Linked DNA regions of Pelobacter seleniigenes DSM 18267. The protein of the gene in region 1 interacts with the protein of each later gene in a pairwise test. Links are inferred from orthologs where the notes say so. Each region holds a gene or a part of one and is shown on either strand. Other genes may lie near its edges. The genes, in order: lhgO and N909_RS0117925.

What was found.
Region 2: the proteins of lhgO (region 1) and N909_RS0117925 interact in binary tests that used the Escherichia coli proteins (3 or more experiments, as listed by UniProt). The link is inferred for Pelobacter seleniigenes DSM 18267 from one-to-one orthologs.

What each region holds. Positions count from the first base shown.
Region 1 is NZ_JOMG01000002.1:2,201,774-2,217,031, reverse strand. Bases 3,174-6,055 are described here. They hold lhgO (L-2-hydroxyglutarate oxidase), read left to right. Parts: upstream 3,174-3,954; coding sequence 3,955-5,157; downstream 5,158-6,055. Other genes in these bases: N909_RS25735 (hypothetical protein), read right to left, coding at 5,758-5,955; N909_RS0112970 (flagellar basal body rod protein FlgC), read left to right, coding at 5,286-5,630; N909_RS0112980 (hypothetical protein), read left to right, coding at 3,439-3,936; N909_RS0112985 (chloride channel protein), read left to right, coding at 3,174-3,438. In the rest of the region: N909_RS0112990 (ABC-ATPase domain-containing protein), read left to right, coding at 1-1,514; more of N909_RS0112985, read left to right, coding at 1,639-3,173; N909_RS24665 (methyl-accepting chemotaxis protein), read left to right, coding at 6,113-7,852; N909_RS0112960 (DNA-3-methyladenine glycosylase I), read right to left, coding at 7,968-8,651; N909_RS0112955 (DUF401 family protein), read left to right, coding at 9,160-10,449; N909_RS0112950 (AzlD family protein), read right to left, coding at 10,603-10,905; N909_RS0112945 (AzlC family ABC transporter permease), read right to left, coding at 10,889-11,602; N909_RS24660 (cbb3-type cytochrome c oxidase subunit I), read left to right, coding at 12,171-14,969; N909_RS25320 (cbb3-type cytochrome oxidase assembly protein), read left to right, coding at 14,973-15,146; N909_RS0112930 (hypothetical protein), read left to right, coding at 15,143-15,258. UniProt on the Escherichia coli protein: Catalyzes the dehydrogenation of L-2-hydroxyglutarate (L2HG) to alpha-ketoglutarate and couples to the respiratory chain by feeding electrons from the reaction into the membrane quinone pool.
Region 2 is NZ_JOMG01000004.1:202,662-217,740, reverse strand. Bases 4,256-6,958 are described here. They hold N909_RS0117925 (peptidylprolyl isomerase), read left to right. Parts: upstream 4,256-5,317; coding sequence 5,318-5,599; downstream 5,600-6,958. Other genes in these bases: N909_RS0117915 (patatin-like phospholipase family protein), read left to right, coding at 6,738-6,958; N909_RS0117920 (TerC family protein), read left to right, coding at 5,915-6,643; N909_RS0117930 (BaiN/RdsA family NAD(P)/FAD-dependent oxidoreductase), read left to right, coding at 4,256-5,219. Outside these bases: N909_RS0117955 (NAD(P)H-dependent amine dehydrogenase family protein), read right to left, coding at 1-218; N909_RS0117950 (LysR family transcriptional regulator), read left to right, coding at 326-1,249; N909_RS0117945 (DUF2779 domain-containing protein), read left to right, coding at 1,370-2,854; N909_RS0117940 (hypothetical protein), read right to left, coding at 2,920-3,114; N909_RS0117935 (YchJ family protein), read right to left, coding at 3,348-3,827; more of N909_RS0117930, read left to right, coding at 4,005-4,255; more of N909_RS0117915, read left to right, coding at 6,959-7,649; N909_RS0117910 (hypothetical protein), read left to right, coding at 7,826-8,044; N909_RS0117905 (DMT family protein), read right to left, coding at 8,076-8,426; N909_RS0117900 (peptidase M42), read right to left, coding at 8,464-9,537; metC (cystathionine beta-lyase), read left to right, coding at 10,143-11,309; N909_RS0117890 (ATP-binding response regulator), read right to left, coding at 11,361-13,658; ilvD (dihydroxy-acid dehydratase), read right to left, coding at 13,931-15,079. UniProt on the Escherichia coli protein: PPIases accelerate the folding of proteins. It prefers amino acid residues with hydrophobic side chains like leucine and phenylalanine in the P1 position of the peptides substrates.

The DNA.
Region 1 (15,258 bases):
GCATCCCCGGCCATTTTCATGACAGCAGGATCAGGCAGACCGCGGTCGAGGACTGGCTGGCCCGCGCTACCCATTCCGCCATTGGCCGGCTGGTCAAAGGCCAGCGTGGCACCGGGCTGAGCGGCACTCTGGCCATTGCGGTTAACGGGCAGAAAGTGCTGCGCCGCAACGCACTGCTGATCGACCCGGAGATGCTGGAAGCCCGTCTGCTGTTCGCCCTGCCGGCAGCGGGGCGGAGGATTCTCGCAGCGGAAGCGGCGGAGATGTTTTTTAAGGAGCTGCCGGCAGTGGTGCAAAGCGGCCTGTGCTGGCAAAAGAGAGATCTGCGGCCGTTACAGCAGCATATCGAACAGGTTGAAGATCAGGACGCCCTGCGCAACCAACTGACGGCACGGAAGGCGGTGGCCTTTATTGCCGATGGGGCAATTCTGCCGCGCCGCAGCGGGATCGACGACCGCCCGCTGGCCCGGGCGGTAAAGTTCCAGTCGCCGCCCGAACTCCGCCAGACCCTGACCCTGCCACGCCAGGGAGCGGTCAGCGGCATGCTGATCCCGGCCGGGGTCACGGTGATTGTCGGCGGCGGGTTCCACGGCAAATCCACCTTGCTGCAAGCCCTTGAGCACGGGGTCTACAACCATCGCCCCGGCGATGGCCGGGAACGGGTTGCAACCCTGGAATCTGCCGTCAAGATTCGCGCCGAAGACCACCGGTCCATTGAACAGGTGGACATCAGCCCGTTTATCAACAACCTTCCGGGAGCCCGGCAGACCAACTGTTTTTCCACCGACAATGCCAGCGGCAGCACTTCACAAGCGGCCAATATCGTTGAAGCCCTGGAGTGCGGCTGTCAATGCCTGCTCATCGACGAAGACACCTCCGCAACCAATTTTATGCTCCGCGACCAGCGGATGCAGCAGCTGGTGCCGGCGGCTCAGGAACCGATCACTCCCTTCCTGTTCCGGGTGCGGGAGTTACATCGACAGCATGGAATTTCCACGATCATTGTGACCGGTGGCTGCGGCGATTACCTGGCGGTCGCGGACCGGGTCCTGATGCTCGCGGAGTACCGCGTCAGTGATGTGACGGGCAAAGCCCGGATGTTGGTCAACCAGGATGAGCTTCCGACTCTTCATAACCAGCCGTTTTGCACCGGTCCACTGCGGCGGATCAAGCTGGCAACTGCGCCGTTGCCACGCCAAAACCGCTGCAAGATTCAGGTGCGCGAACAGCGGCTGCTCGAATATGGCCGGCGGCGCATCGATCTGAGCCTGGTCGAACAGCTCATCGATGCCGGTCAGACCGAGGCCATCGGTCATTTACTGGCCTGGTGCCACAGTAATCAGCCGGACCAGCCAGCCGGCCTGGTGGCAACCCTCAGGCAGGCCCTGGCCGTCGTTGACCGGCAGGGCCTGGATAGCGTCCTGCCCTGGAAAGCCGGACACCTGGCCATGCCACGGCTCTACGAACTGGTTGCGGCGGCCAATCGCCTGCGCCAGGACCCGACAATTGGTTGAAATTTACAAAAAAACCGAATCAAGACTTGTCCTCAATATGTGAAACTGTTAAACAAATAGGCGAAATTATTTCATCTGTCAGATTCCTCGCCACGAACTTGCAGCAAGATTTGGATTGAAAATCATGCCCGTTGTTCCAGGGATTCTCAAGATACTCGACAAAACCGGCTTTCGCCTGCTGATTCTTGCCGTTCTGGTCGGAATCGTCGCCGGAACCGGCGCCCTTGCCTTTTATTTTGCCACCAACGGCGTCGAACATCTGATGCTCGGCCAGCTCGGGAACATCCATCCCCCCCTTGAAGGCCGCCCGGAAAGTTCCTTTACCCAATTCATCAACCAGCTCAGCATGCCGTTCCGCTGGTGCCTGTTCCTGATCCCCGCCCTGGGTGGAATCATTTCCGGCTGGCTGGTCTACACCTACGCACCGGAAGCCGAAGGGCACGGCACCGACGGCGCCATTGAAGCGTTTCATCGTAAAGGGGGAACCATCCGCGGCCGGGTTCCCATTATCAAGACCGTGGCCTCCATCGTCACTATCGGGACCGGTGGTTCCGCCGGGCGTGAGGGGCCCATCGCCCAGATCGGCGCCGGTTTCGGCTCCTTTGTCGCGACCAAACTCGGGCTCTCGGTCCGGGATCGGCGGATCCTGCTGATCGCCGGGATGGCCGGCGGTATCGGGGCGACCTTCCGCTCCCCTTTAGGCGGAGCCCTGTTTGCAGTTGAGGTCCTCTATCGCGACCCGGAATTCGAACATGAAGGACTGATTCCGTCCATTATTTCCTCGATTATCGCCTATTCCCTGTTCGGTGCGGTCACCGGCTGGAAGCCGTTGCTGACGACCCCGGCCTTCCGTTTTGAAAAACCGGGCGAGCTCCTGCTCTATCTGGCTCTGGGAGTTGTCTGCGCACTCTGCGGGGTTGTTTACGTCAAAACCTTCTACGGCATCCGCGATGGCTTCCGCCGGCTGCCGGTCCCGAACTGGATCAAGCCTGCCATCGGCGGGCTGGGTCTCGGCATCCTGGCCATGTTCGTGCCCCAGGTTCTCGGCTCCGGCTACGGCTGGGTTCAGGCAGCCCTGTACGGCAAAGTCGCCCTCTGGGTCATGCTGGTCATCGCGCTGGCAAAGATCCTCGCCACCAGCCTGACCATCTCTTCCGGCGGCTCCGGCGGCGTCTTCGCGCCCAGCCTGGTCATCGGCGCCATGCTCGGCGGGACCTTCGGCGCCACCGCAGAAATCCTCTTCCCGGCCCTGACCCAGGACCCGCGCGCTTACGTCTTGGTCGGCATGGCCGGGTTTTTCGCCGGGGTTGCCAATGCCCCGGTGGCAACCCTGATCATGGTCAGCGAGCTGACCGGCAACTACAGCCTGCTCGCCCCGTTGATGCTGGTCTGCGTCGTGGCCATGCTGGTCATGCGGAAGAACACCATCTATGAAAAGCAGGTCGCCAACCGCTTTGAATCACCAGCCCACCTGGGTGATTTCGTCATCGACATCCTGGAGGGGATTAAAGTCGGGGACCTGGCCAAAAAAGGGCGTAAAGCAACCCAGATTCCGGAAAGCATGCCCCTGCCCGAAATACTCAACCGGATCGCCACGGCCAAGACGGCTTACTACCCGGTGATCGATGACAACGGGCTGATGACCGGTATCTTCTCCATCAACGATATCCGCCGCATTCTCAATGAGGACATTCCGCCGACCTTGGTCATTGCCAGCGACATTGCTACCCGTAGCGTTATTTCGGCCACCCCCGATGAATACCTGACCAGTGTCATGAAAAAACTGACCGACCGTAACCTGGACGAGATCCCGGTGGTTGACCAGAATGTTCCGCAAAAGGTTTTATTCATGCTCTCCCGCCGCACCCTGCTGGCCCATTATGCGGAACAGATGGAAAAGACCAAGGAGGTCTACAAGGAATAAATGGCGTCTCCAGCCCATCTGCTTGCCGTTGATCTCGGTCTGCATACCGGCCTGGCGCTGTTCAGTGCCGAGCCGCAACTGCTCTGGTACCGTTCCCACCACCTGCCCAACCCGCAAAAATTAAAAAAAATGATTGCCTCCTTGTTGCGCCAGAGCCCGCAACCGGCCTATATCTACATTGAGGGGGGCGGACAATTGGCCGATCTTTGGAGCAAAGAAGCGGCCCGCCTCGCCATTCCCATCAAACAGATTCAAGCGGAGCAATGGCGCCGGCAGTTGTTTTTTGATCGTCAGCATGCTAACGGCCCCCTCGCCAAAAGGGAAGCAGACGGCCTGGCCCGCCAGGTCATTGACCGCCTCGGCATCAAACAACCGACCGGTCTGCGACACGATACCGCCGAAGCCATCCTGATCGGCCTGTATGGACTGCTGGAGCTCAACTGGCTGGCGGCCTGGCCGCCTCAGCCGGGAAGACCGTCGGATCAGCACGACAGCTGACTTGCGCAGGAGGAAACCATGCCAGAGTATGATTTTATTATCATCGGTGGAGGAATTATCGGTCTGGCTACGGCCCGGCAGTTGCAAAAGGAATTTCACGGCGCAAAAATCGCCATTCTTGAAAAAGAAGCTCTGCTGGCACTGCATCAGACCGGCCATAACAGCGGGGTTGTTCATGCCGGGGTCTACTATGCCCCAGGGAGCCTCAAAGCCCGCTTCTGCCGGGAAGGAAACCGGGATACCAAAGAGTTTTGCCGCGAACACGGCATTCCCTGCAAAGAGATCGGTAAGCTCCTGGTGGCCACTGATGACCGCGAACTGGAGCGCATGCAACAGCTACTGGAGCGCTGCCGCCTCAACGGAATCGAAACCGAAGTCCTCGACCGCCATCAGCTTCAGGAGTTGGAACCGAATGTGAGCGGGGTCGGCGCAACCTGGGTCCCTGCGACCGGGATTGTCGATTTCAGGAAAATCGCCGCCAAGCTCGCCGAACTGGTGATCGCCGCCGGCGGAGAGATCCATACCAACTGCCTGGTCACTGCCATAACCGAACAGGCCGGCGTCTCCCTGACCACCAGCCTCGGCCGCTTCAGCGGCCGCTTACTGATCGGCTGCGGCGGACTTTTCTCCGATCGCCTGGTGCGCATGCTCGGCCGGGAACCGGGCTTCAAGATTGTCCCTTTCCGGGGCGAATACTTTCAGCTGCCGGTTGCCAAACGCTCTATCGTGTCCCGGCCGATCTATCCGATCCCCAACCCGGAACTCCCTTTTCTGGGCATTCACCTGACCCCGATGATTGACGGGTCCCTCACGGTCGGCCCGAATGCAACCCTGGCCCTGGCTCGCGAAGGTTACCGCCGCTGGACATTCAACTTGCGCGATCTGGCCGAGATGGCCACCTACCCCGGGCTGTACCGACTGATCATGAAATATCCCCTGGCCACCCTGACCGAACTGAAAAATTCCCTCTATCGCCCCGGCTATCTGAAACTGGTCACCCGCTACTGCCCAGCCCTTCGGCTTACCGATCTCTGCCCTTATCCGGCCGGTGTTCGGGCTCAGGCCGTCAAAGCCGACGGCACCACCCTGGACGATTTCCTGTTTGTCGAAGGCTCTGCCAGCTTGATCGTCGGCAATGCGCCCTCCCCGGCTGCCACCTCAGCCATGCCTATCGCCCGGCATATCTGTGAGCAGGTCAAAAAGCTCCACAAAATTAAATAACATAAATGAATATTGACAAATAACTATTTCCATTCTATGCTGCCTCTTGCATGCTGGGGTTTGTTCCGGCCGCATTTTGAAAAGGTCCTTTATCGAACCTTTTCAACTCTCTGTAAAAGGAGTCAGTTATGCCTATCTCAGTGAATAGTAACCTCTCGGCCCTGGACGCCTTGGCCAACAAGCAGAACGTTACCGCCAACAACATTGCCAACAGCGCCAGCAAAGAATTCAAAAAATCGACTGCCGAACTGGAAGCGGGCCCGAACGGCTCCGTGACCTCCAGGGTCCAACCGGTCTCAACCCCGGGCACCATGCTGATCAATGAAGATGGTTCGGTTCAGGAAATGTCCAATGTCGATCTGGGTGAAGAACTGACCGATATGATCGGCACTAAACAGGCTTACCAAGCCAACCTGAAAGCCTTTAAAACCAGCGACGGCATGGAAAAAAGCGTTCTTGACCTGATCGGTTGAGTGTCCACGGGCTTCATTCCGACAATTCAGAAAAGAGGCTTCCGCAACACTACGGAGGCCTCTTTTATTTTTTCAAAATAATTAGATAGTTGCCATCCGGAAACTCCGCAGGGCAACGGCTAAGTTTTCAGATTGGAAACGAGAAATTTTTCGTTGTGGCAAGGAAATCAAGGGGTTGCGCGGAGGCGTAGTCCTTTACGCCGCACAAGAAAACCCGCAGATTGACACCGCCACAGCGGAAAAGGGCCGTTGCCGGATGAAAACTAGATAATGTTCCACGGAACGCCCATAACAGCGAGGTATTTTTCCTTTTTTTTCTGTTCATCCGCCCATCCCAGCATTGTTTAAGACTGAATTTAGCAAAAGTCGCTTTTCAAGCAAAAATATTAATCTTGACTAATTTCCATAAGAAACGTAACCTTACAGGAATCTAACATTTACCCTAACTAACTATGCTTTGCCCCTTGAAGGAGTTTGGTTGAATGAAAAACCTGAAAATCGGTATCAAAATCTGGTTGCTGGTCATCATCATTTCCCTGTTTGCCTGTATCAGTATCATCAGCGGCCGCAAAGCGCTTAATATTGTTAAAGACGAAGCGCTGATCCAAGTTGATCAGGTCATGAGCCAGGGCTATAAAGACCAGATCAAATCACTGATCGACAGCACCGCTTTGGCCATGGGTGCGGCTATTGAAGGCGAGACTGACCAGGACGTCATTCTTGCCAAACTCAGGCAGCTGAACAACCCGATTCGTTTTTTGGACAACAAGTCCGGCTATTTTTTCATTTATGACCATAACGGCGTCTGCATGTCCCTCCCGCCGAAGCAGGAATTACAGGGAAAAAGCCTGATCGACATGAAAGATCAGAACGGGCTGTATCTGGTCAAAGAGTTGCTCAAGGCCGCCCAAAACGGCGGCGGTTTTGTCAGCTATGTCTGGCCGAAACCGCCCAGCAACGATCTCAAAAATAAGCTCAGCTATGCCCGGCTGATTCCGGGGACCAATTTCATGATCGGCACCGGTATCTATACCGACGATATCGATACTCAAAAGGCGACCCTGGTCACCTTGATGAACCAGAAAATCAAGCCGGTGCTGTTCTGGAGCGGGGCCATCCTGATTCTTTTCTTTGTCATCCTGGTGCTGCCGATGGTCATCGTCCTGATTCGCCAGCTGGTCAAGCCACTGCAACAGCTGCAACTGATCGCCCATGATCTTCAGCAGGGCAAACTGGCCCAACGCCTGCAGTGGGACAGCAAGGACGAAATCGGTGAGCTATCCAATTCCCTGAACTCCATGGCCGAGCACCTCAACGGCTATGCCGAGCAGACCAAAAAGATCGCCGACGGTGACCTGACCGCCGAGATCATCCCGGCTTCAAATGAAGATATTCTCGGTAATGCGTTGCTGCAGATGACCACCGAACTGCGCGAACTGGTGCAGCAGATCCAAACGGCGAGCGACCAGATCACCTCCGGCAGTCAGCAGGTTGCCGACTCCAGCCAGATGCTCTCCCAGGGAGCCACCCAAGCGGCTGCCGCCGTTGAAGAGATCAGCAGTTCCATGAACGAAATCGGTTCCCAGACCCAACAAAGTGCCGACAATGCCAACCAGGCCAATAAGCTGTCCACCATCGCCAAACAATCGGCGGAAACCGGCAGTCGTAAAATGACCGGCATGATTGCCGCCATGAGTGATATCAACAGCTCGGCCCAGGATATCAGCAAAATCATCAAGGTCATCGACGAGATCGCCTTTCAGACCAACCTGCTGGCCCTCAATGCCGCGGTCGAAGCGGCCCGGGCCGGGCAGCACGGCAAAGGCTTTGCCGTGGTCGCCGAAGAAGTGCGTAATCTGGCCGCCCGCAGTGCCAAAGCAGCCGAGGAAACCACCCAGATGATCGAAAGTTCGGTGGAAAAATCAAAGAACGGTACCCAGATTGCCGAAGAAACTTCTTCGGCCCTCGCCGAAATCGTCACCAACATCTCCAAGGTCAGCGACCTGGTGGAAGAGATCGCCGCAGCGACCACGGAACAGGCTCAGGGAATCAGCCAGATCAACCAGGGCTTAAGCCAGATCGACCAGAGCATTCAGCAGAACACCGCATCGGCGGAAGAGAGCGCGGCCACCAGTGAAGAGCTTTCGAGCCAGGCCAATTACTTACGGGAGATGCTCTATCGTTTCAAGATCGATGAGGGTGGTCAAAAGCGCATAGGCTAACCAGAAAAGAAGCAAAATAGCTCCAAATCAAAAGGCGTCCCGAAATCTTTCGTGGCCGCCTTTTGATTCACAAATCTCCCCAGAGTCTACTTTGACCAGTGTAGCAATGAATGGATCATTTCTTCGGCGCATCAATGGACAGGCCAAGAATCCGGCTGATCTCGGCCAGCCCCCAACCCGTCTCTTGTCCCCAGTGATTATAGGCCTGCTGAACTTTCCGGATAGCCGCTTGACTGGTCGGCGGCTTGTCAATGATACCGGCCTCAATCAGGGCATAAACGCCATCCCGCGAAAGAACAAAGCCGTCCTTGCCGACAAACCTCAGAAAGTACTGAGCGGTCATTCCACCAAGGCGAGCTCCATGCTTCCCAAGATAAGCGAGCAAACCGATATAATCTTCACTCGGCCACTCGGCGACAAGCCTGGCGAAACTCCCGTATTTCTTGCGGACTTCGCTGATCATGACCGCATTTTGCGGGACCGTCAGGATTTTTTGCCGATTACGCACAATCCGCGTATCAGCACAGAGAGCATCCTCGTCATCCGGGGACATAAAGGCACAACGACCAATATCGAAACCCCAGAAAGCCTCCTCAAAACCGGGCCACTTCTTATCAATCACTTTCCAGGCGAACCCTGCTTTGAAAATTGCTTTCGTCATTTCAGCCAGGTAACGATCATCACCAAGCATCGCCAGTTGCTGCGGGCTTTTGATGTTATCCGGCAACAATGCACGCAAAGCCTCTTCGCCCCCTTTACGCTCGGCAGCTCTTTGATAGATCCGTTGAAAACGTTGCATCGAAGGCTCCTGGAATCTGAATCTGAAGATGGGAGTGTGACCGACCTCATCGCCGCCAAGTCTTTTCAATATACAACATTTTTGAGCCGGGTGAATCCGCCCTGAATTATCGAAGACTCCAAGTTTTACGAGGAGGGGGGATTTTTAAAATCATCCACCATCCTGGCCCCTGAAAAGGGCGTGGGGCGGTTTGAGTCAAACGAAAACTATCTCAGCCAGCCCTGCTCAAAGTTTGTCTCATCGTGGGGATCTCCAAAAACGCGACCTCAACTCTCTGAAATTACGTCACTCAAAATGCTCATTTTATATTCAAAAACCCTGGGGCATGGGTTATAAATCACAAGGTTCAGGCACTTGGCACTTGGCACTTGGCACTTGGCACTTGGCACTTGGCACTTGGCACTTGGCACTTGGCACTTCAGAAGTTTATTCTCTGTTCAACTTATAGTATTCATGAGGATCTGACCACTTTTATGACAGGTCCTTTTTATCTGGAGCAACAAATCCGATGCTCGTAAAAATAATCATTATCTTTGCAGGAATCTTGATCCTCAACAGGTTAGGCCTTCATCTGGCCGTGTCACTTCTGGCTGGCTCCATATCTCTGGGAATATGGACGGGAATGACACCAATGGAGTTATTGACCTGTCTGTATGAGAGCACAATCAACTATCAAACACTGAGTCTTGCTTTGATTGTATGGCTGATCATGGCGATGAGCGTCATCATGGAAAAAAGCGGACACATGAAGAGGCTCGTCAGCAGTTTCACCAGCCTGACCAAGGACGCCAGAGTCGTAGGCACAGTTATGTCAGCGCTCATCGGCCTTTTGCCCATGCCGGGAGGTGCGCTCTTCTCAGCACCGCTGGTGGGTGAAGCCCTCTCCAGAGTCAATGCAAGCCCTGAACATAAAACGGCCCTGAATTACTGGTTCAGGCATATATGGGAATACTGGTGGCCGCTGTATCCAGGCGTTATCCTGGCCATAGCCTTGCTCAATACCCAGACATGGCGTTACATGATGTTCGCGGCCCCATTGACTCTGCTTTCGGTCGCGGCAGGCTACTTATTTATCATTAGGCCGATGGGAACGACAGGCGCCAACGCTGAGAGCCGGATTTCATGGCAAGGAATCAAGGAATTTATCTATGAAATGATGCCGATCACCATCATCATTTCATCCATCTTCATCATAACCGGGCTGTCCGCGATACTAACCCTGATCAAGCCGGATATCAGCATCCCATCCCTTGTTTCCGTCATTGTCGGAATTTCAGGAGCAATAGTCTGGGTCTGCCGCTCAAACAGGATTGCGCCATCAGGCCTTCTTGCTGCAACCCTCGGCAAGTCAAACCTGACAATGATTTTTCTCATCATATCCATAATGCTTTTCAAGGGCGTGATGACAGACTCGGGAGCGGTTCAGGGCATTAGAGACGAGCTTATGACCTACGGGATACCGCCAATTCTCCTCATCCTGATCATGCCCTTCTTTTCCGGTTTTATCCTGGGAATCGCAGTTGGTTTTGTGGGAGCATCCTTTCCGCTTATTGTTCCGCTCATTCCGGCCCATGATACCTTCACCTATCTTTTGTACGCAGCGCTTGCATATACTTTCGGTTACATGGGAATGATGCTGTCGCCGGTCCACCTCTGTTTTCTTGTGACAAGGGATTATTTCAAGGCGGGGATAGGCAGCAGTTACGGCTATGTCGTTAAGACATCAATGACAGTTCTTCTCTCTGCCACCCTGCTGTTCTTTGTCGCAAATTTTCTACACGGATTTTTTATCAGCTGAGAATGAAGACAATAACTGTCGCAAGCTTATGGAATTCTGACGTTTGATAAGATCTGGAACCAGTCCCCTCCAAATGGAGACCGGAGTGAATGTGGCTGAAAAGCACTGCAATACGAGAACGGCCCACGAGGGTCATTGGTGTTCTATAGAGGGTCAATTCCTGGACAAATAAATCACCAACATCCCGGCCAGCATCGCCATAAAAGTATTCCGGGTTCGCCACACGACAAGTGCGGTAAGCCCTCCAGCCAATATCCCCCAGACTCCCTCGGAAACCAACCCGGGAATAATCAGCGAAAACAATAAGGCTCCAGGCAACGCATCCATCCCTTGACGGAAGCGACCAGTTTTCGGAAAACGTGACGCCAGCAGCAGCCCGCCGAAGCGAAGGGAATAGGTTGCAACTGCGGCCAGACCAACCGCCACCAGGACCTGTAAATCAATGGCTGACGTCATGGGCGTTCTCCTTTTCGACTCCAGCTTCAACCGGAGCTTTCACCATGGCCGCAATCGCTCCCCCCAACCCTCCGATGACGATATACCATTTGCCCGGCAGAAAATGATATGACAGCAGCGCCATTCCGCCAGAAACGAGCCACGGAACAATGTCCGCTTTCCCTCGCCAAAGACTAACAGCCAAGGCTGTAAAGACCGCAGGGAACGCAAAATCAAGGGCATACTTTTCCGGGGCACTGATTAAACCGCCGCTGAGCAAACCCGCAACACTCCCAAAGCTCCAAGAGAGATAAAGAAACACGCCGCCGCCGAACAGAAACCAGGAGGTCGCGCGGCCGTAACGCTGCTCCCGCATGGTTACCGCCCAGTTCTCATCGGCCACCAGATGCATCATACACGCTTTGTGCAACATACTTTTCCCGGTAAAAAGCGGCTCCAGAGAAGCACCGATCAGCAAATAACGCAAGTTGATAACCAGCGCGGTGAGCGCCATTGCGATAATCGGCAAATGCTCCGACCACATATCAACCATGACAAACTGGGCAGCGCCGGCAAAAACGGTCGAGTTCATGAACATCAGGTCCACCCAGCTCAGCCCCTTTTGGGATGCGAGCACCCCGAAGACACTTCCGTAAGCCATGGCACTGGCCGCAACCGGTCCGTTGGCTCGCACCCCTCTGAAGAATTCAGATGTCATAATTCGTATCCCATTCGTCAAGGCAGATTATTCTCGGGGGAAGATAGCAGCTGACGCAAATCGATGACAGTTGCAAATGTGATGTTATCTGGCAGGTACAGATTTGACTCGCTTATGCCACCACAAGGCCACACATCAATCAGGAAAACTTTTGTCTCAACACTCTTTGCCAAATACCCCAGGTTCTAGAAAGACATTCTGCCGTTTTTTGTTATCAGCATGATTGGTGTGAGATACCCTCTGGGCCAGCAGAGATTGTTTGGCCCGGCTTTCTATGTAAAAGAAAAATTTTAGTAAGAGAATCAAGAAGAAAAGAAATGGCCAAAGGAATTAAAAAACACGACTTCTTGTCAGCAGTCTAAAGCGAAAATATTTAAAATAGACAAATTAAATCTACTCCTAGTAAAGAATTGGATTGAAACTTGGGGAAAAGTCATATCTCTCCAATCTATTTAATTTCCTATGGATCCCCTTGAGCTTCATTTCAACTATTGTACACTGAAAAGATATTATCCGTTTTTTCAGTGATTGCGTTTTGTTTTTTGTAAAATCAAAGGAGGTTAATTGAATGTCCGGAACCCTGGAACACCAAGACACGTCCGCAAAAATCTTCTTTGCTGCAACCATTTTCTGGTTCGCAATCTTCACCGGCTTCGGTTTCATTCTCGCCATCAAATTCTTCCAGCCGACCTTCCTCGGCAGTACGGAGGTTCTGACCTTCGGCCGCATCCGACCGGCGCATATCAACGGTGTCCTGTTCGGCTTCCTTTCTTCGGGTCTTTTGGGCGCGATGTTCTACATCTTGCCACGCCTGTGCAAAACTGAACTGCGCCTGTCGAGGCTGGCGAGCCTCGCTGCCATAGTCTGGAATATCAGTGTCCTGATCGGTATCGCCATGATCCTCTCTGGAAACACCCAGGGGCGAGAGTATGCCGAAATGCCCTGGTTCATAGATGTTCTGGTGGTCCTTGCGCTGCTGATTTTCGCTGTCGTGACCTTCTCCACCCTCCGCTGTCGCCAGGAGAAAAAGCTTTACGTCAGTCTCTGGTACTACGCCGGCACCATGCTCTGGTTCCCGGTGGTCTATGTCATCGGCAACGTCATGTGGAAGATTCCTGAAGGCGCGCTCAACGGCACCACGGACGCGATCTTCAACTGGTATTACGGCCACAATGTCCTGGGGCTTTGGTTCACCACCCTGGGGATCCCGGCCTGGTACTACCTGGTTCCGAAACTGACCCGCCGGCCGCTCTACTCGCATTTGCTGTCAATCATCGCCTTCTTCTCCATCGCCTTTTTCTACACCGGGGTCGGTGGCCATCACCTGCTGCAGGCGCCGATCCCGGAATGGCTGAAGACCATCGCGGTCATTATGAGCCTGCTGATGCTGGTGCCGGTGGTCACCTTCGCTACCAACATCATGCTTACCTGCCGCGGTCATGTGCGGGTGGCGATCGACAACCTGCCGCTACGCTGGGCACTGACCGGATTTCTCTTTTACGTACTGGCCTCGGTGCAGGGCTCTTTCCAGGCACTGCGCAGCACCAACGCTTTCACTCACTTCTCCCAGTGGCCAGTTGGACATGCCCACCTGGCGTTGCTCGGCGGCTTCGGCTTCCTGGTGGTCGGGTTGGCCTACTGGCTGGTCCCCAAGATGCTCAGCTGTAAGATCTACTCCACCCGCCTGATGAGTCTGTCCTGGTGGCTGGCGACAATCGGTTTCAGTGTTTTCTTCCTCGCCATGACCATCGCCGGGCTGGTCGCCAACTCCTCCTGGTGGGTCCATGTCGATCTGGTGGCGACTCTGCCGATGCTCCGTCCGCACTTCATCATCCGCGCAATCGGCGGCGGTATGGTGGTGCTCGGTGCCTGGGTCTACGCATTCAATCTGCTGTGCACCTTTCTGCACTTAGGCGCGGCAAAGGCGCAAACCGAACAACCGGATGAAATCATCCAAACCCCGCAGCGCAAACACCCGGTGCAGCTCGCTCCGGAAAAGATCAACCTGACCGTGGTTATCGTCGGCGGCATGGTGCTGTTCGTGGTCATGACCTTCATGGTGGTCGGCATGCCCTACATGTACGCCGCCATGGAGCCGAGTGCGACGGCCCATCCGTACTCTCAACGCCAGACTGCCGGTCACGAGCTGTTCAAGAATCTTGGTTGTTTTTACTGTCACAGCCAGTTCACCCGCCCCCAGGACTGGGCTGGCGGGGAGGTCTCTCAGCGCGGCGATTATTTCTATGACACCCCACATCTGCTCGGGACTGAACGGACCGGGCCCAATCTGGCCAAAATAGGTGGCAAACGCCCCACCCAATGGCACAAACGTCACCATACCGATCCCCGCTCGGTCTCGCCGACCTCGATCATGCCCCCCTTCGCTTTCCTCAGCGAGGAGGAGTTAGGACAGCTGGCCGACTATCTGCAACATTTAGGGACCGAAGATCTGGAGCTGCATTCCTTCCAGCCGCAGCCGCCACCGGAGTTACGGGACAAGATGAACCCTTACATGAAGCCGATGATGATGGCGGCCAAGGGTTATGATCCCCAGCAGCAGACCTATTCAGGAAATCCGGCCATCGGGCAAAAGTGGGCCACAGTCTTCGAACAGGGAAAAACCCTCTATGCTCAGAAATGTCTCCCCTGCCACGGCGGCTCGGGAAATGGGCGAGGAGTCTACGCCCGCATGCTGGTGACCCGCCCGGCCAACCTGCATGAACGAATCACCAATTATCCATCTCCGGATGCGCCTTTTCATTTCTGGAGAATCTGGGCCGGGGTTCCGGGGACCGGCATGCCCGCCTGGGGGCAGCAGTTGGATGATGATCAGATCTGGCACCTGTCAACCTACGAAATGGCCTTAGCCAATGGCACCCCACGGACGGTTTCGGATGATATCTCCGATCAGGCGGCGATCGCCTTTGCCAACCAGCGCAATGAGGATCAGGCCGATATCAAAGGAACTCAGGAAGAATACCGTCACGGAGCCAAGCTGTTTGCCGCCTACTGCCGTCAGTGTCATGGGTCCAAGGGGATGGGCAACGGCGATGCCTCGTCCACAGCTGGCGGCTACGTCAAACCGGAACCGGCCAATTTCCATGAGACCGGAGATGACTTCCGGATGAATGGCCAGTATCTCTATAAGATCAGGGAAGGGGTCCCCACCACCAATATGCCTCCTTGGAAAGAGGCCCTGAGCGATGAGGAAATAGCCCACCTGACCTACTTCATCCAGTCCTTCGCTGCCCCCAAGGACTGGCAGGAAAAATGGCGCCCACTCTATGCTGACGCCTATGCGATGACTATTGAATCTGGCGGCAAGACCGCTGAGCCACTGGTCAGCCCAAAAAGCGAGGAGGAGTGAACCATGACGGCAACCACTGCGCAAACCCTGCTGACCCTGTTTATTCTGCTGGTCTTCCTCGGCTTTCTCATCTGGGCCCTGAAGACCGGCCAGTTCAAAAATATCGAGTCCCCAAAACATGACATGCTCGATGAGCAAGATGATGAGTCCGCCCCACCAAGGAGGAAAGTACCATGAATGATGGCATCCTAACCCTGATGATTATCGCCTGTGGTTTTATCGCGACCCTGCTCAGCCTCTATTCCGGCGCCACCTATCCGAACGAACGGGTCGACAACGAGAACGAGGA
Region 2 (15,079 bases), on another replicon or contig:
GCCGCGGTCGAGGCGAGCACCTCTTCGGCCCGGTCCGACACCTTCACCCCCAGGGGATCAGAGCATCCGAGCAGGACCCCGACATCCTGGCCGACCTTGACCGCATCGATATCGATGGCCGCTTCCAGTTCAACGTTGCTGCGTTCGAGCAGATAGCCGACGGTTTGCAGGCCGATGGGCCCTAATCCGAATTGGATAAATTGCAGTGTTTCTGCCATTTTTCACTCCTCTTTTTTCTGGAATTAGCGATTCGATGCATGATAATACCAATCAGACAGGAGTATTAGAGGCTGTTTTGCAGACGAACTGTTCACAGGAATGAACAATGAAAGAAACGCAAGGGGTGTTGGAGTTCGTTCGTGTCATTGAAACGGGCAGCTTCTCGGCTGCGGCGCACGCCCTGGAAATGTCCAAGGCCTATGTCAGCCAACGGGTCAGCCAGCTCGAAGACCGGCTCGGTGTACGACTGCTGCAGCGCACGACTCGCAAACTCTCCCTGACCGAAGCCGGGCAGATCTATTACCGCTACGCCCGCGAAGTGGCCGCGCAGCTGCAGGAAGCCGAAGACCGGGTCCGCGACTTTCGCGAAACACCCAAAGGGCACCTTCGGGTGACGCTGGTGGATGGCGGCCTCGGGGAATGGTATCTAGCCCCGGCGCTGGCGCGCTTTGCCGCCCAGAATCAGGAGGTCAGCCTCGAACTTGACATGTCCAGTCGATTGGTTGATATCGTTGCAGAAGGGTTCGATTTTGCCATCCGGGTGGGGCCGCTCCCCGATTCCAGTCTGCTGGCCCGTAAACTGACGACCTTTCGCTACGGGCTTTATGCCAGCCCGTACTACCTCAAGCAACATGGCATCATCACCCGGCCGGAACAGCTGGCCGGGCACAATTGCCTGAGCGGAGCCGCCCAACGCTGGCAATTGAGCCGGGGGGCGGAAACGTTTACCTGCAAACCTCAGGGCAGTTGGCACAGCAAAAGCGGGCAGGCCCTGATTTATGCCGCTGAAGTCGGCCTCGGGATTGTCCGCACCGCCAGTTTTTATGCCGAACGGGCTTTGGTAAAGGGACGGATCATTGAAATACTGCCGGACTGGAGTCAGGCTCTGACCCCGGTCTGGATCGTTTACCCGAGCGGCCGCAACCAGCCCCGGCGCGTGACCGCGGCGATCAATTTTCTCCTCGACGAATTCAGAGGCGGGCCCCCCTGGGAAGGGTCGAGGGGCAACGAGCAGGAAACCGGCAGTTAATTTTTCCCGATTTGGCAATCAGCAAGGGGTTGAAAACAACAGCATTCCAAAGCCATGGATGGGCGAGCTTGAAATCGGCCAAGGCATGACTTTTTCAACAGCCCGATAGAGGGAGTACAGATGGCGCGTTCCCATACCAGCGGCCTGAGTAAATCATTGATCCTCAAAGGCCTGCAATGCCGCAAGGCCCTCTGGCTGACCAGGAATCCGCCCGCCTTCGAGCTGCCGCCACAGCCAGCCCGGGACGCTTTGTTCAGCGCCGGCACCGAGGTCGGCATCCTTGCCCGCCAGCTCTACCCGGGCGGGCGCGAAGTGCCCTTCGAAGGGCTCTCCATCCCGGCCCAGCTGGCCCGAACCAAAGAGCTGCTGGCCAGCGATGTCGAGGTCATTTATGAAGCGGCCTTCTCCTTTTCAGCCATCTTTATCAAGGTCGACATCCTGGTCCGTGACGGCGACTCCTGGCAGCTTCACGAAGTCAAAATGAGCAGTGCCGTCAAATCCGTTCATCTTGACGATGTCGCGGTTCAGCATTACGTCCTGAACGGTTGCGGGATCAAGGTCTCTAAAGCGGTTCTGATTCATCTCGACAGGTCCTACTGCCGCGGCGAAGAGCTGGAGATTCAACGGCTTTTTCACAGTGAAGAGATCACGACCAAGGTCAAGGCCCGGCAGCAGAGCCTGCCCGAAATCGTGATCGAATGCCGGCAGACCCTGGGCGAATATCGGGAGCCGGCCATTCCCATCGGGCCGCACTGCACCGATCCTTATCAATGCGAGTTCATCCCCTACTGTTGGCGGCAGGTCCCAACCCCGTCAGTCTTTGATCTGCCCGGCGACGCAGCGGACAAATTCGCTTTTTACCGACGCGGCCTGAGCAGCTTTGCAGAGCTGCCCCTGGCGGAGCTCGAACCCCGCCAACGCCAGCAGGTGGAAGCATTTCTCAACCGCACCCGGAACATCGATCAACAGCGGCTAAAAGAGTTTCTGGCCAGGATTCGCTATCCACTCTGTTGCCTCGATCTGACCGGGGTCAGCACGGCGCTGCCGTTATTTGCCGGCACCCGCCCTTATCAGCCGCTGCCGTTCCTGTTCGCCGTTCACCGGCAATCCTCCCCGGACGACCCGCCGGAACAGGTCAGCTTCCTTGCCGAACCCGGCCGCGATCCCCGTTCTCAGCTCGCCAGGGAACTGTTGGCCGCTATTCCCGCCAGCGCCTGCGTTTTAACTTGCAACCCGACGGTAGACCGCAACCTGTTGAGCGACCTGGCAACCCGGTATCCCGAGCTGGCCCCAGCCATTGAGCAACGTCTGGCCAACCTGCAGGACCTGCTGACCCCGTTTCGCAACCGCTGGATTGACGACTGGCGCATGAACAGCGTCGAAACCCTCAGCGATGTGCTCCCGGCGCTGGGGATAGACCTGCCCGCTCCGGTCACGGCCTTAACCGATGAAGGGGCGGCGCAACGCGCCTATCTGGCCTGCCAGGCAAGCACCGATCCCGCTCAGCAAGAGCAGCTGCAGCGGGAATTGCTAAGCTATGCTGAACAGAACGGCCTGACCATGGTCAGAGTCCTGCAGGAACTGCGCAACCTGGCAAGACACTGACCGGCGACCTTTTCCCGCCGCCGGTCAGAGCTTGATCGCTGTTTGTGCGGCCCCGGGATCAGGGCTCAGACTTCATACACCAGAACCCTGATCAGGCCGATGGTCGAGCCATTTTCATGGGTGGCGCTGTCGCTGACGGAGAGAACCTTTTTCACCCCGTTTTCGACGATAAATTCATTGACCCGCTGATCGAGATCATCCAGTTCCTTGCGCACATGAAACGGCTCCAGCGGCTCTCCAAAGGTTTTGACTTTAATCATCGTTTGCTCCTGCAGCGGATAAGCGGCCATTTAGGCAGATTGCGAAAGTTGGCCGGAAGGTTTTCCCTAAGTATAAAACCTTTTGCTGCACTTGGGAGGTGGTGGGAATTTTTCCGGAAGGGTGATGAAAGGAGAGGCAAGCCGGGGGTTTACACAGGGTGGCAAGGCCGGGAAAAATATCTTTTCCCCGACCATGCCTGAGAATGTCCCGAAACGGACTTTTCAACCGGCTGCTAACCGCAGCATTTCTTGTATTTTTTGCCGCTGCCGCAGGGGCAGGGATCATTGCGGCCAATCTTGGTCACTTTGATGGGCTGCCCTTTGACCAACTCCCCGTCGGTAAAAAACCACTGCCCGTCCTGGCGCTTGAAGTGACCGCGCTCATGATAGTTGCGGGTGCTGTCGTTGAGGCGATAGCGGGCGATGAACTCGACCTCCCCTTCCTCATCGTCCGCCCCGCCGGCCTCGGTGGCAACGACCTCCAGGCCCAGCCAGTCGGATTTTTCCGCCCAGTCCCTGGTGCCGTTATGATTGAATCCCTGGCGATGATCGGGGTGGATGCTGCTGTACAGGAAATCCACGGCAACCTGGTCATGGGCCGTATAGCGGGCCCGCATCAACTGTTCAGCGGTCTCCGCCGCTTTTGCTCCACTGATTATCGGTTCACAGCAATCCGCGAATTCCTGACCACTTCCGCAGGGGCAATGACTCATCGTTGTTCTCCTTCATCTAATTGATCTGGCCGGCCCCGAGCATGATCGGGTCGGAACATTTTATCCTGGTGTCATCGGCCGGCAGATGATTTCATCGGTCCGGCCCCAAAAGAATGGTATAGTGTCGAGTCGTTAAAATTTTGTCAATATTCTTCAGTTTATCGATAAAGGATTGCCGTGAAGGTTGCCATCATCGGCGGTGGCGCGGCGGGCTTTTTCGCCGCACTCAACGTCAAAGAAAATCACCCGGCCGCCCAGGTCGTCATCTTTGAGAAATCGTCCCATCCGTTAGCCAAAGTCAAGGTTTCCGGCGGTGGACGCTGCAATGTCACCAATGCCTGCCGGACCCTCAAAGAACTTTGTGCCGCCTACCCCCGTGGCGCGAACAGCTTGAAAAAAGCCTTTCGGGAATTCGACAACCATGCCTTGATGCGCTGGTTCGAAGCCCGCAACCTGGCCCTGGTCACCCAGGAGGACAACTGCGTCTTTCCCCGCTCGCAAAACTCACAGACCATCATCGACTGCTTTCTGGAAGAGGCAGCCCGCCTGCAGATCCGGATCGAAACGGCATGTCCCGTCACAGGGATCAGACCACTGGGGGATGAACTGCAGCTGAGCTTCAGCGACGCCAGGAGAAAACCCGCCACCTTTGCCAAAGTGATTGTCGCTACCGGCGGCGCACCACGCCGTAACGACCTGGCTTGGTTGGAGCAGGTCGGGCACAGGATTATCCCGCCGGTTCCGTCGCTGTTCTCTTTCAGCATGCCCCGGGAAAAGATTACCACGCTGATGGGCGTGGTAGTTGACCCGGTCCAGGTCGCTTTGCAGGGAACCGGATTCAAAGCGGCCGGCCCGTTGCTGATCACCCACTGGGGAATGAGCGGCCCCGCCATCCTCAAACTTTCCGCTTTTGGCGCCCGCTGGCTGAGCGAACAGAACTATCATGGCCGCCTACAGGTCAACTGGGCCGCGCAGCGCAATCAGGAGCGGGTTGCGGAACAGCTCAGCGCCGGGCTTGCCGAACAGCCGAAAAAGCTGCTGAGCAATGTCAATCCCTGCTCCCTGCCGGATCGGCTCTGGCGCTATCTACTGGACAAAGCGGCGATCAGCAGCTCCAAAAAATGTGCCGAGCTGGGCAAGACAGATCAAAATCGGCTGCTCAATCTGCTCACCAACGACTGCTATGAGATCGCCGGTCGAACCTCCTTCAAGGAGGAGTTCGTCACCTGCGGCGGGGTTAGCCTGAACGATATCGATATTGCCAGCATGCAGAGCAAGGTCTGCAAAAACCTCTACTTTGCCGGCGAAGTCCTCGATATCGACGGCATCACCGGCGGTTTCAACTTCCAGGCCGCCTGGACCACGGCCTTTATTGCGGCCAGGCTGCGCTGATCGGTTATTGACTATTTTTAGTCCTTCACCATGGACAAATCATGGCCGATCACCCCATACTAGGTTTTTTATAATTTTCACCAACAAGGAGATTCATCATGGCAAAAGCAAGCGCCCGGCACATTCTGGTGCCCAGCGAAGCAGATTGCAACACGCTCAAAAAAATGATCGAAGGTGGCGAGGATTTCGCCGAAGTGGCCAAGGTTCATTCCAAGTGCCCGTCCGGAAAACAGGGCGGCGCCCTGGGCGAATTCGGCCCCGGCCAGATGGTCAGGGAATTCGACGAAGTGGTTTTTTCCGGTGAAGTCGGCAAAGTGCTCGGCCCGGTCAAAACCCAGTTCGGCTATCATCTGATCGAAATCACCAGCCGCACCGACTGATTATTCGTGTCCGACCGGCAGTCGCCCATGCTCAGTGGCGACTGCCTCCTCCCCCCTGCGGCCTGCCTGCCGAAATGCTAGAATAGTTGCCATCCGGAAACTCCGCAGGGCAACGGCTAAGTTTTCAGATTGGAAACGAGCAATTTTTCGTTATACCAAGGAAATCAAGGGGTTGTGCGGAGGCGTAGTCCTTTACGCCGCACAAGAAAACCCGCAGATTGACACCACTACAGCGGAAAAGGGCCGTTTCCGGATGAAAACTAGAATATTTTAGTTGGAGTTTCCTCTCAGCCCGTTTCGACCGGAGTCGCCGCCATGTTCGAATGGTTACTGTCCCCTACCGCCTGGATAGCGCTGGCCACCCTGACCGCGCTGGAGATTGTCCTGGGCATCGACAATATCATCTTCATCTCGATCCTGGTCGGCCGGCTACCGGCTGCTGAGCGCGCTTTTGCCCGTCGTGCCGGCCTGGGCCTGGCAATGTTGACCCGGCTGGCCTTGCTGTTTTCCATCTCCCTGGTCATGCGCCTGACCGAGCCATGGTTCAGCCTGTTCCATTTTACCATCTCCGGCCGCGACCTGATTCTGATCTGCGGCGGGCTGTTTCTGCTTGCCAAAGCAACCCACGAAATTCACGCGACCATGGAAGGGGCCGGGCAGAATGATGCCGCCCCGAACTTCAAGGCCACGGTGGTACGCACCCTGATCCAGATCGCCCTGCTCGATATCGTTTTTTCCCTCGACTCGGTGATTACGGCCATCGGCCTGGCCGACCACATCTCGCTGATGGCCATCGCCATCGTGATCGCGGTGGGCGTGATGCTGTTTGCCGCCGCTGCCATCGGTGAATTTGTCGACAGTCACCCGACCATCAAGATCCTGGCCTTGTCTTTCCTGATTATGGTCGGGGTCACGCTGTTCGTGGAAGGTTTCGATGTTCATGTCCCCAAAGGCTACATCTATTTTGCCATGGCCTTCTCCGTCGGCGTGGAAATGCTCAATATCCGCATCCGCCGCAAGTTGGACCAAAAACGCACGGGTTAAACAAGGCTGACACAGATCCGGTTGCGGACTGTGCTTGCCTGAAGGTTTGTTTGGGGGCAGAATAGAGTCATCATCTGTTTAACAGGAGGGTACTATGTTCAAAAGGTTTCGGGTCGGCGTGGCCCTCGGAGGGGGCGCGGCAAGAGCCTTTTCGCACATCGGGGTTCTCGAAGGACTCAACAGGCACGGCATCCCCATCGATATTGTCACCGGCACCAGCATGGGGGCCATTATCGGCGCCATGTACGCCTATCAGCCCGACGTGGAGACCATCAAAGCCCGTTTCGAAGCGTACGTGAACAGTGCCGAGTTCGCCGAATCGGGGTTTAGGTTTTTCAAAGAACTCGACGCCCATAACCAGGGGATTCTGGCTGAAATCGGGCGGCTGGCCCGGCGCGGGGTCTTCAACGCCCTGTCCATCACCAAAACCGCCCTGGTCAGCGACAAAACGGCCGCCAGAAGCTACTCATTTCTGGTCGAGGATATAAACATCGAACAGACCCGGCTCCCCTTCGCCGCCGTTGCCCTCGATCTGATCCAGGGGCAAACGGTGATTCTTGACCGGGGTCCGTTGCGTCCGGCGATTGCCGCGTCTTGCGCCATGCCCGGAGTCCTCAACCCGGTTGAGCACGACGGCAAGCTGCTCATCGACGGCGGCTGGGCCGAAACCGTGCCGATCCGGGCCGCCCGCGAGCTCGGGGCGGACTTCGTCATTGCCGTGGATGTCGGCGACAACCTGCGCAACTTCGACCCACCCCGCAACGCCATCGATGTCATCGCCCGAGCCGATTACCTGGCCCGAACCGTGCTCAATCACGAACAGATCAAAACAGCCGATTTTCTGCTCTCCCCGAAAAACGGCATCAAGCACTGGGCGGATTTCACCACCTGGAAACAGGCCATCGCCTGCGGTGAGGATGAGGTCAACGCTGAGATCGACCCCTTGCAGAAGATGCTGCGTAGGGCTCGCTGGAAAAAACGGCTGTTCCCCTGGCGAAGATCCTGATCGGCCGCCTGGCAAATGTTGCTTGCCGTAAGCAGCGCTCCCGGCTACACTCCCGCCTGCAACGCCCGCACAGGGGAACAAGGCTTTGCTCTTTGTCCCGCCGACACCCCTATGAGGCTTTGCGACAGCTCTTTTTGAAACGCTGCACAGCCACCATCAATTGTGGAGAACATGATATGGACATCGACCTCAACCGGCTCTACTGGCTTATCACCCATCGCCCGGACCGGATCAAAAAAGCCGTGGAAGGAACCGGCTATCTGGCCAAAACCGTGCTCGGCGTCGGCACTTTCCTGCTCGACAACGAAGGTGACGTCAGCCTGCTTACCGCAAAGCAGACGGTGACCTTCGAAAAATTCATCCTTCCCCTGCTGGAAGAAAAACACCGCAGCTGATCAGGATGACGACAAACCTTTTTCCGGGTCTTTAAAAAAACCGGCTGCGGAACATAAAGAAGACCGCTCCGAGCATGCACAACCCGGCCCACAGGTAATCGAGTTTGATCGGTTCTTTCAGGTACACCACCGAAAACGGCACGAACACGGCCAGGGTGATCACCTCCTGGAGAATCTTCAGCTGGCCGACATTCAGGACCGTGTAGCCGATCCGGTTGGCCGGAACCTGCAGCAGGTATTCCAGCAGGGCAATCCCCCAGCTGGCCAGGGCGGCCAACAGCCAGGGCTTGTTGTTCAGTTCCTTGAGGTGGGCATACCAGGCAAAGGTCATGAACAGATTGCTGCACATCAGCAGCATGACAGAGGTCAAAACGGTGCGCATAGAGTAACGGACTTTCAACCCAAGGGGTCAGGAAAAATCAGGAGCTGGCGAGTGCTGGCTTATTTTTGGCAGCATGCAACAACAGCTGGCTGAAGGCATGGTTGGCGGACATGGCGGAAGACTCGCGCATGGTGTGGTAAGCCGAGGTCGGAATCTGTAAAGTGGTGCCCTGGACAAAACCGTGGGAGGCCGCGATGATCCGGCCCAGTTCGGTGCTGCCAAGGGACATGACCTGCTGACCGCTGGCTGCGGCCTGGAGGTTCTGCGCCTCGATATAGGCATCCTTGTAGGAATAAGTAATCCCCAGGCTGCGGCAATACTGGGCCAGCTGTTCTGTCGTATCCGGATCGAACTGGGCGTTGGCGTCTTTTTTGCGCAGCACCACCTGCTGCTGATCGGCGCTGTAGCGATCCGGGTAAGGGCTGGTGTCAACCACGATCAAGCGGTTGGTGGCACCGTTGAAGCGCCGGAACCATTCCAGCAGAAAACGCCAGCTGCTCCCCGATTCTTCCTGGGCGGTGAAAAACGTCGTGCCGTTAAAACCAAGACTGTACAGATGCACCAGGTGCGCGGCGGTCAGCACGTTATCGAGCTGGGCGGAGAGGATATCCTGCTGCAGGGTCAGGCGATCGCTGAACGCGACCGGGGTCCCGGCCACCAGATGCTCCAGCCCGGCCACTTCAAAAATCAGGTTGTTCCGATATTCACAGATATGGGCATTGGTGATGGTCCCAGCGCCACGGTAGGCCCCGGACCAGGGTTCGTAGGCCACCACCGGAACACCTTGAAAGCGATCCACGATTTTCAGCATCAGTTTTTCAGAGACGGAGTTACCAAGCAGATCAGAGCGGCGGCCGGCGACAAAGGCTGCATACTGAAACTCATTCGGCCCGGTGCAGATCAAGCCGTGGCGATCGATATGCGCTGAGAACATGGCCGAATCGGGCTCGCTCCCCTGAGCCACCAGCACCCCTTCATACCAGGATACCCGGGCGCCCCGTTCCTCCAGTTCGCGCTGCAGGACCCGAAAAAAAGAGTGCTCGGCACCGACCACGCTCGGCTGGCGAATCAATGCTTTCAACAGATCAACAAATTGTTCACCCAAAGCCATGCAGCCTTGCCTCCAGCGGCGTTGCACGCCGCACTGACGAACCTCAGCCAACGGTCCTGTCCCGCTGGCTGCAGTTCATTCATGCAGATATTATAATTAGCAGTAAAGGTCAAGCTGGATTTTACTAGTGTCCTGTGCGGTTAGTTATTTGTATAAATTCTGAGTCATTTTTACTGCTGCCAAGCCGAGAAGGCAGAACGTAGACAGCAGTAAAAAGGGCCAGAATTAGACTATAGAACTAACCGCTCAGGGCACTAGGAGAATATCGGGACATCAGGGAATGACGCTCGTTTAAGAGTCGCTGGCAGCAAAACCGGGACGGTCCCCGCCCGGGGGGCTGCCCCAGGTCTTTGCGGTGCTAACCGCGACAGTTTCATGGCTCGCAAACTCTTGGGACAGCCCCCGATGACCCTGGGGACAGTCCCGAGTTTACTGCAAAGTTGCTTAAACGAGCGCCATTCGGAACAGCAGGCGAAAAGAATCCCCACGGCAAAACCACAGCAGAGAAAAGAACAAACCTCTTGAATATTTTTCAGTGGTTTAGTAAGGTTTAGCCTTGCTTCAATATTTTCCCGCAATCGGCTCGATGCTAAAAGGTTTTGCAGATGAAAAAAACAGCAACGGAAATCATCAACAGCGGCTACAACGGCGACAGTCACTCCCTGGCCCGCTATCATTCCATCAATCCGCCGCTCTACCAGGCCTCCACGGTATTGTTCGAAAACTACGCCGAATTGCGTGCCGCCGGACAGGGTCAGTATGAGGGGTTCACTTACGGCACCGACGGCAGTCCGACCTCACAGGCCTTTGAGCAGGCCATGACCGAGCTCGAAGGCGGCTTTCTCACCAAAGCCTTTCCCTCCGGACTGCTCGCCATCACCAGCGTCCTGCAGGCCTTCCTGAACAGCGGCGATCATCTGCTGGTCTGCAACAGCGTGTACGGCCCGGTGCGCCGTTTTGCGGCCACCCTGCTGCACCGGTTCGGAGTCACCACCAGTTATTTTCCAGCCAATGCCGGAGCGGACATCGAAGCCTACATCACCCCGCAAACCCGGCTGATCCTGTTGGAATCGCCCGGCTCAAACACCTTTGAAATTCAGGATGTCCCGGCCATCACCGCGGTGGCCCGCCGCCGGGGGATTATCACCGCCATCGACAATACCTGGGCGACCCCGCTGTTTTTCCAGCCCTTTCAGCACGGGGTCGATATCTCCATTCACTCGGTCACCAAATACATCTCCGGGCACAGCGATGTCCTGCTCGGCACCGCCACGGTCACGGAACCGTGCGCCGGACAATTCCGGAAACTGTGCCGTGCCCTGGAAATCGTCGCCCCCCAGGACGCCTGTTACCTGGCCCTGCGCGGGCTGAAAACCCTGCCGGTCAGACTGCAGCAGCACGAAAGGGCCGCCCGCGACATCGCCAGTTGGCTGCAGGGGCAACGCGGAGTCGAAACGGTGCTCCACCCCGCCCTGCCCGACCATCCCGAGCATGCGCTCTGGCAGCGTGACTTTACCGGCTCATCGGGAATATTCTCTTTTGTTTTGGAAGCGGGATACGACGAGCAGGCAGTTGCCCGCTTTGTTGACAGGCTGCAGTTGTTCGGCATCGGCTACAGCTGGGGCGGGTTCAAAAGCCTGGTGACCGCCGGTCGGTTCGGCCAATCGGAGCTGTCCCGCTATCACGGCCGCTGGATGATCCGCCTCAATATCGGCCTGGAGGAAATTGCTGACCTGAAAGAAGATATCACCCAGGCGTTGGCCGCGCTGTAACAAGCGGAGAACGGCAACGCCACGCTGACAGGCGAACAACCAAGAGAAAAATCAGGCTCGCAGCACCTGCACAAGAGCCTGTCCCAGCTGTTCCAGAGAGTAGGGTTTGCTTAAAAAGCCGTTGGCCCCCAGGCTGAGAGCCTGATTGATCTCCTCATTGTCGGAAAAACCGCTGACAATGATCGTCTTTTGTGCCGGATGGATTTTCAGCAGCGCCTGGTAGGTGGCCAGCCCGCTGATCCCCGGCGCCATGAGCATGTCCAGCAGCACCAGGTCGACGCTGTTGCGTTGCAGGTACTGCAGAGCCTCCTCACCGGAAGCCGCAGTGACCACGCCGTAGTTCAGTTCCAGAAGCATTCTTTCGGCGATATCGCGGATCTGCGGCTCGTCATCGACAATCAGGACAACCTCCTGGTTGCCGTCCAGGCTCGTCATGGAAATATCCCTTGCCGTGGTCTTCAGGTTGGCCGAAGTCAATGGAAAATAAATGGTAAAAGAGGTTTCTTCCGGGCGACTGTCGACAATGACCGAGCCTTGATGGTCCTTGACCGTGTTATAGACCACGGACAGGCCGAGGCCGGTGCCGCTGCGGCCCAGTTTTTTGGTCGAATAGAACGGCTCGAAGATGTGTTTGAGGTCTTTTTCGCGGATCGGTTCGCCGTTGTTACTGATACAGACAAAGGCATACTCCCCGGCGCTCAGATAATTCTTCCGGGCGGCGGCAAGGTCAAAGCGCCGCCAACCGCTGACAATGCGACAGATTCCTTCCGCCGGGCTGGCCTCAAAAGCGTTATTGATCAGGTTCATCAGACATTTGCGGATATGAATCGGTGAACAGACAATATGCAACGGCTGGTCCGCCAATTCGACCACGGCCTGAACCGTCGGATGATAAGTTTGCAGTTTGCCGAACTCCGGCGAATCCAGATAATCACGGGCCAGGGCGTTGAGTTCTGCGGTTTCTTTCTGACAGGCCACGCCGCGAGCCACGGTCAGCAGGTCGGCAACCACTGCTGCGGCACGCTGTCCGGACTGCTGGATGGCGGTAATCGGGGCGCGCAGCTCGCTGTCCTCGGGCAGCCGCAGCAGCAGCAGTTCGGGGTAACTGATGATGCCGGACAGAATGTTGTTCAGGTCGTGGGCAACTCCGCCGGCCAACAGTCCGATTGATTCCGTTTTCTCAGCCTTTTGCAGGCGGGCCTTAATCGCCTCCCGCTCGCGCTGCTCCATGATGCGGTTGGTGATGTCCTGCCCCAGGAAAAGGAATCCGGCCCCATTCCCCTTCGAGCTCCGAATTTGCGAGAGCTGGGCTTCAAGAATGTGCTCCTCCAGGGTAAACCGGAACCGGTAGACGCCACGTTCATTGGCAATCTCAAGGGCATTACGCAACAGCTCGCCGGCTTTTTCGTTAGCCAGGGCCGGCAGTTCTGGAAGCTGTCGATGGAGGGCTTCGGCACCCGAAATGGCACATAGCTGCTCTGCAGCCCGATTGAAATATTTGATACTACAGTCCTTGTCCAGGGCAATGATCGCCGTATCCGTGGTCGATTGCAGGACGGAATTCAGATAAGAGGATTTTTCTTCGGCGATCGCCTGCTGGGCCTCTGCTTTTCCGAACAACAGTTGCACTCCCCAGAAAGCCCCGGTCAGTAACAGCAGCACCACGGCCGACAGCACGACAGCCGTCCGGTTCGCTTCCACCAGCAGCCGATCGACGGGCACATGAACCGACATCAGGGCCCGGATCTCGCCCAGTTGTTCATTGAACCCGGCAGTACTGCCGTAGGCAACAACCAGTTCCAGGGGCGCGTCAGCAGGGTCGCCATGACAGCGCAGGCAGGATTCCCGATTGCGGTCGATGGGGACGGCGTAATAGAGAGTCTTCTCCGGCCCACGATCAACAATAGCTTTATATTCACTCCGTAAACCCTGATTGAATTCATCCAGCAACTTTAATTCAAAAGCGCTGGCAAGATTCAGCGGGTTACGCGGGTTACGGGAGGCAAACTTGAAATAGACCTGACCCAGACCGGCCTTATGACGATTCTGATTCTGCAGGTTGTTGATATGGCGAGTGATATAGGTTGCAGAAAGCAACTTGGGCGAGAAATATTCCCGATACAGCCGTTGTTCGTTTTTCAGCCGGTAAATTTCCTGCTTCTGGACATCTTCAACAAAGTTGCGCGTCGCACTGTAATTGAGCAGAAATCCGGACAGGTTTTTTTCCGCTTCACCGATAGCCATCCTCCGGCAAGAGTAAAAAATACTCGCGGAAATGGCCATAAAGGCGACCACAAAAAGTGCCAACGTCACCCAGAACCTGAGTCGATAAGGCTTATCGACCATCATTTCCTGCCCCCTGAAGTCACTCTATCGAAAAATCCATAGTGCATGTCCACTCATCACCGCCGCCTGAAACCAGGAATAACACTCAGCTAGGCTAACCGAAACTGGGAAGAGTTCTTAATATTTTTTAAGATTATATCATTCCAAGAATATCCTCAAGAAAAATCCATAAAAAAGGTGGATTTCCCTCTCTTGCTGCAGAGGGGAAACCACTACTAAAAACCTGTTATTTAAAAAACAGGAAGGAGCGGGAAAATCGGAATAAAAAAAAGAATTCAGCTGGTCACAGCTCCAGTCGCTGCCGAGGAAACCAGACGGGCATATTTGGCCAGCACGCCACGCCTGTAGCGTGGGGCGGGTGCTTGCCAGGCGGCGCGCCGGGCAGCCAGGTCTGGGTCGTCGACCAGCAGATTGACTTCGTCATGTTCCAGATTGATCTCGATGGGATCGTCCTCTCGGACCAGGGCCAGGGTCCCGCCAATCTGGGCTTCCGGGGCCATATGACCGATCATGATGCCATGAGTGCCGCCGGAAAACCGGCCGTCGGTAAGCAGAGCAACGCTGTCGCCAAGGCCGGCACCCATCAGGGCCGCTGAAGGCGACAGCATTTCCCGCATCCCCGGACCGCCCTGAGGGCCTTCATAACGAATGACAATGATATCGCCCGGTTTGATTCGCCCTTGCAAAATCGCCTGCAGGGCCTCTTCTTCACGTTCAAAGACCCGAGCCGGGCCGCGCATAGTGGTCAGGTCTTTGCCGCTCTGCTTGAGGACACAGCCGTCAGCAGCCAGATTGCCATAGAGAATGCGGATGTGCCGGCCGACTCCGGCATAGGGGCTGGACATGGGATAAACCACATCCTGCCCGCCGGGCAGCGGCGCAACATCCTGCAAGTTTTCACCTAAGGTCCGGCCGGTCACGGTCAGGCAATCAGCATGCAGCAGACCGGCCTCCAGGAGCATTTTCAGTACCGGCTGGACGCCGCCCAGAGCATGCAGATCGTTCATCAGGTAGCGCCCGAAGGGTTTGAAATTTCCCAGCAAAGGGACGGCGGCGGTGAGGCTTTTGATATCACGGAGGGTCAGTTCGATACCGGCTTCGCGGGCCAGGGCGAGCAGATGGAGTACGGCGTTGGTCGAACCGCCCAGCGCCCAGACCAGGGTCAGGGCGTTTTCGAAGGCCTGGCGGGTCATGATCTGACGGGCACTCACTCCCCTTTCGAGCAAACCGAACAGGGCCCGAACGCTGCGCCTGACATCCCCCCGTTTGTCAGCAGAGAGGCGATTAGCGCGATCCACCGCCATGTTGGCCGCCGAACCGGGGACGCTCATCCCCATGGCCTCAATGGCCGCGGCCATGGTATTGGCGGTGTACATCCCGCCGCAGGAGCCCGGTCCCGGACAGGCGTGGCATTCGATCTGGCG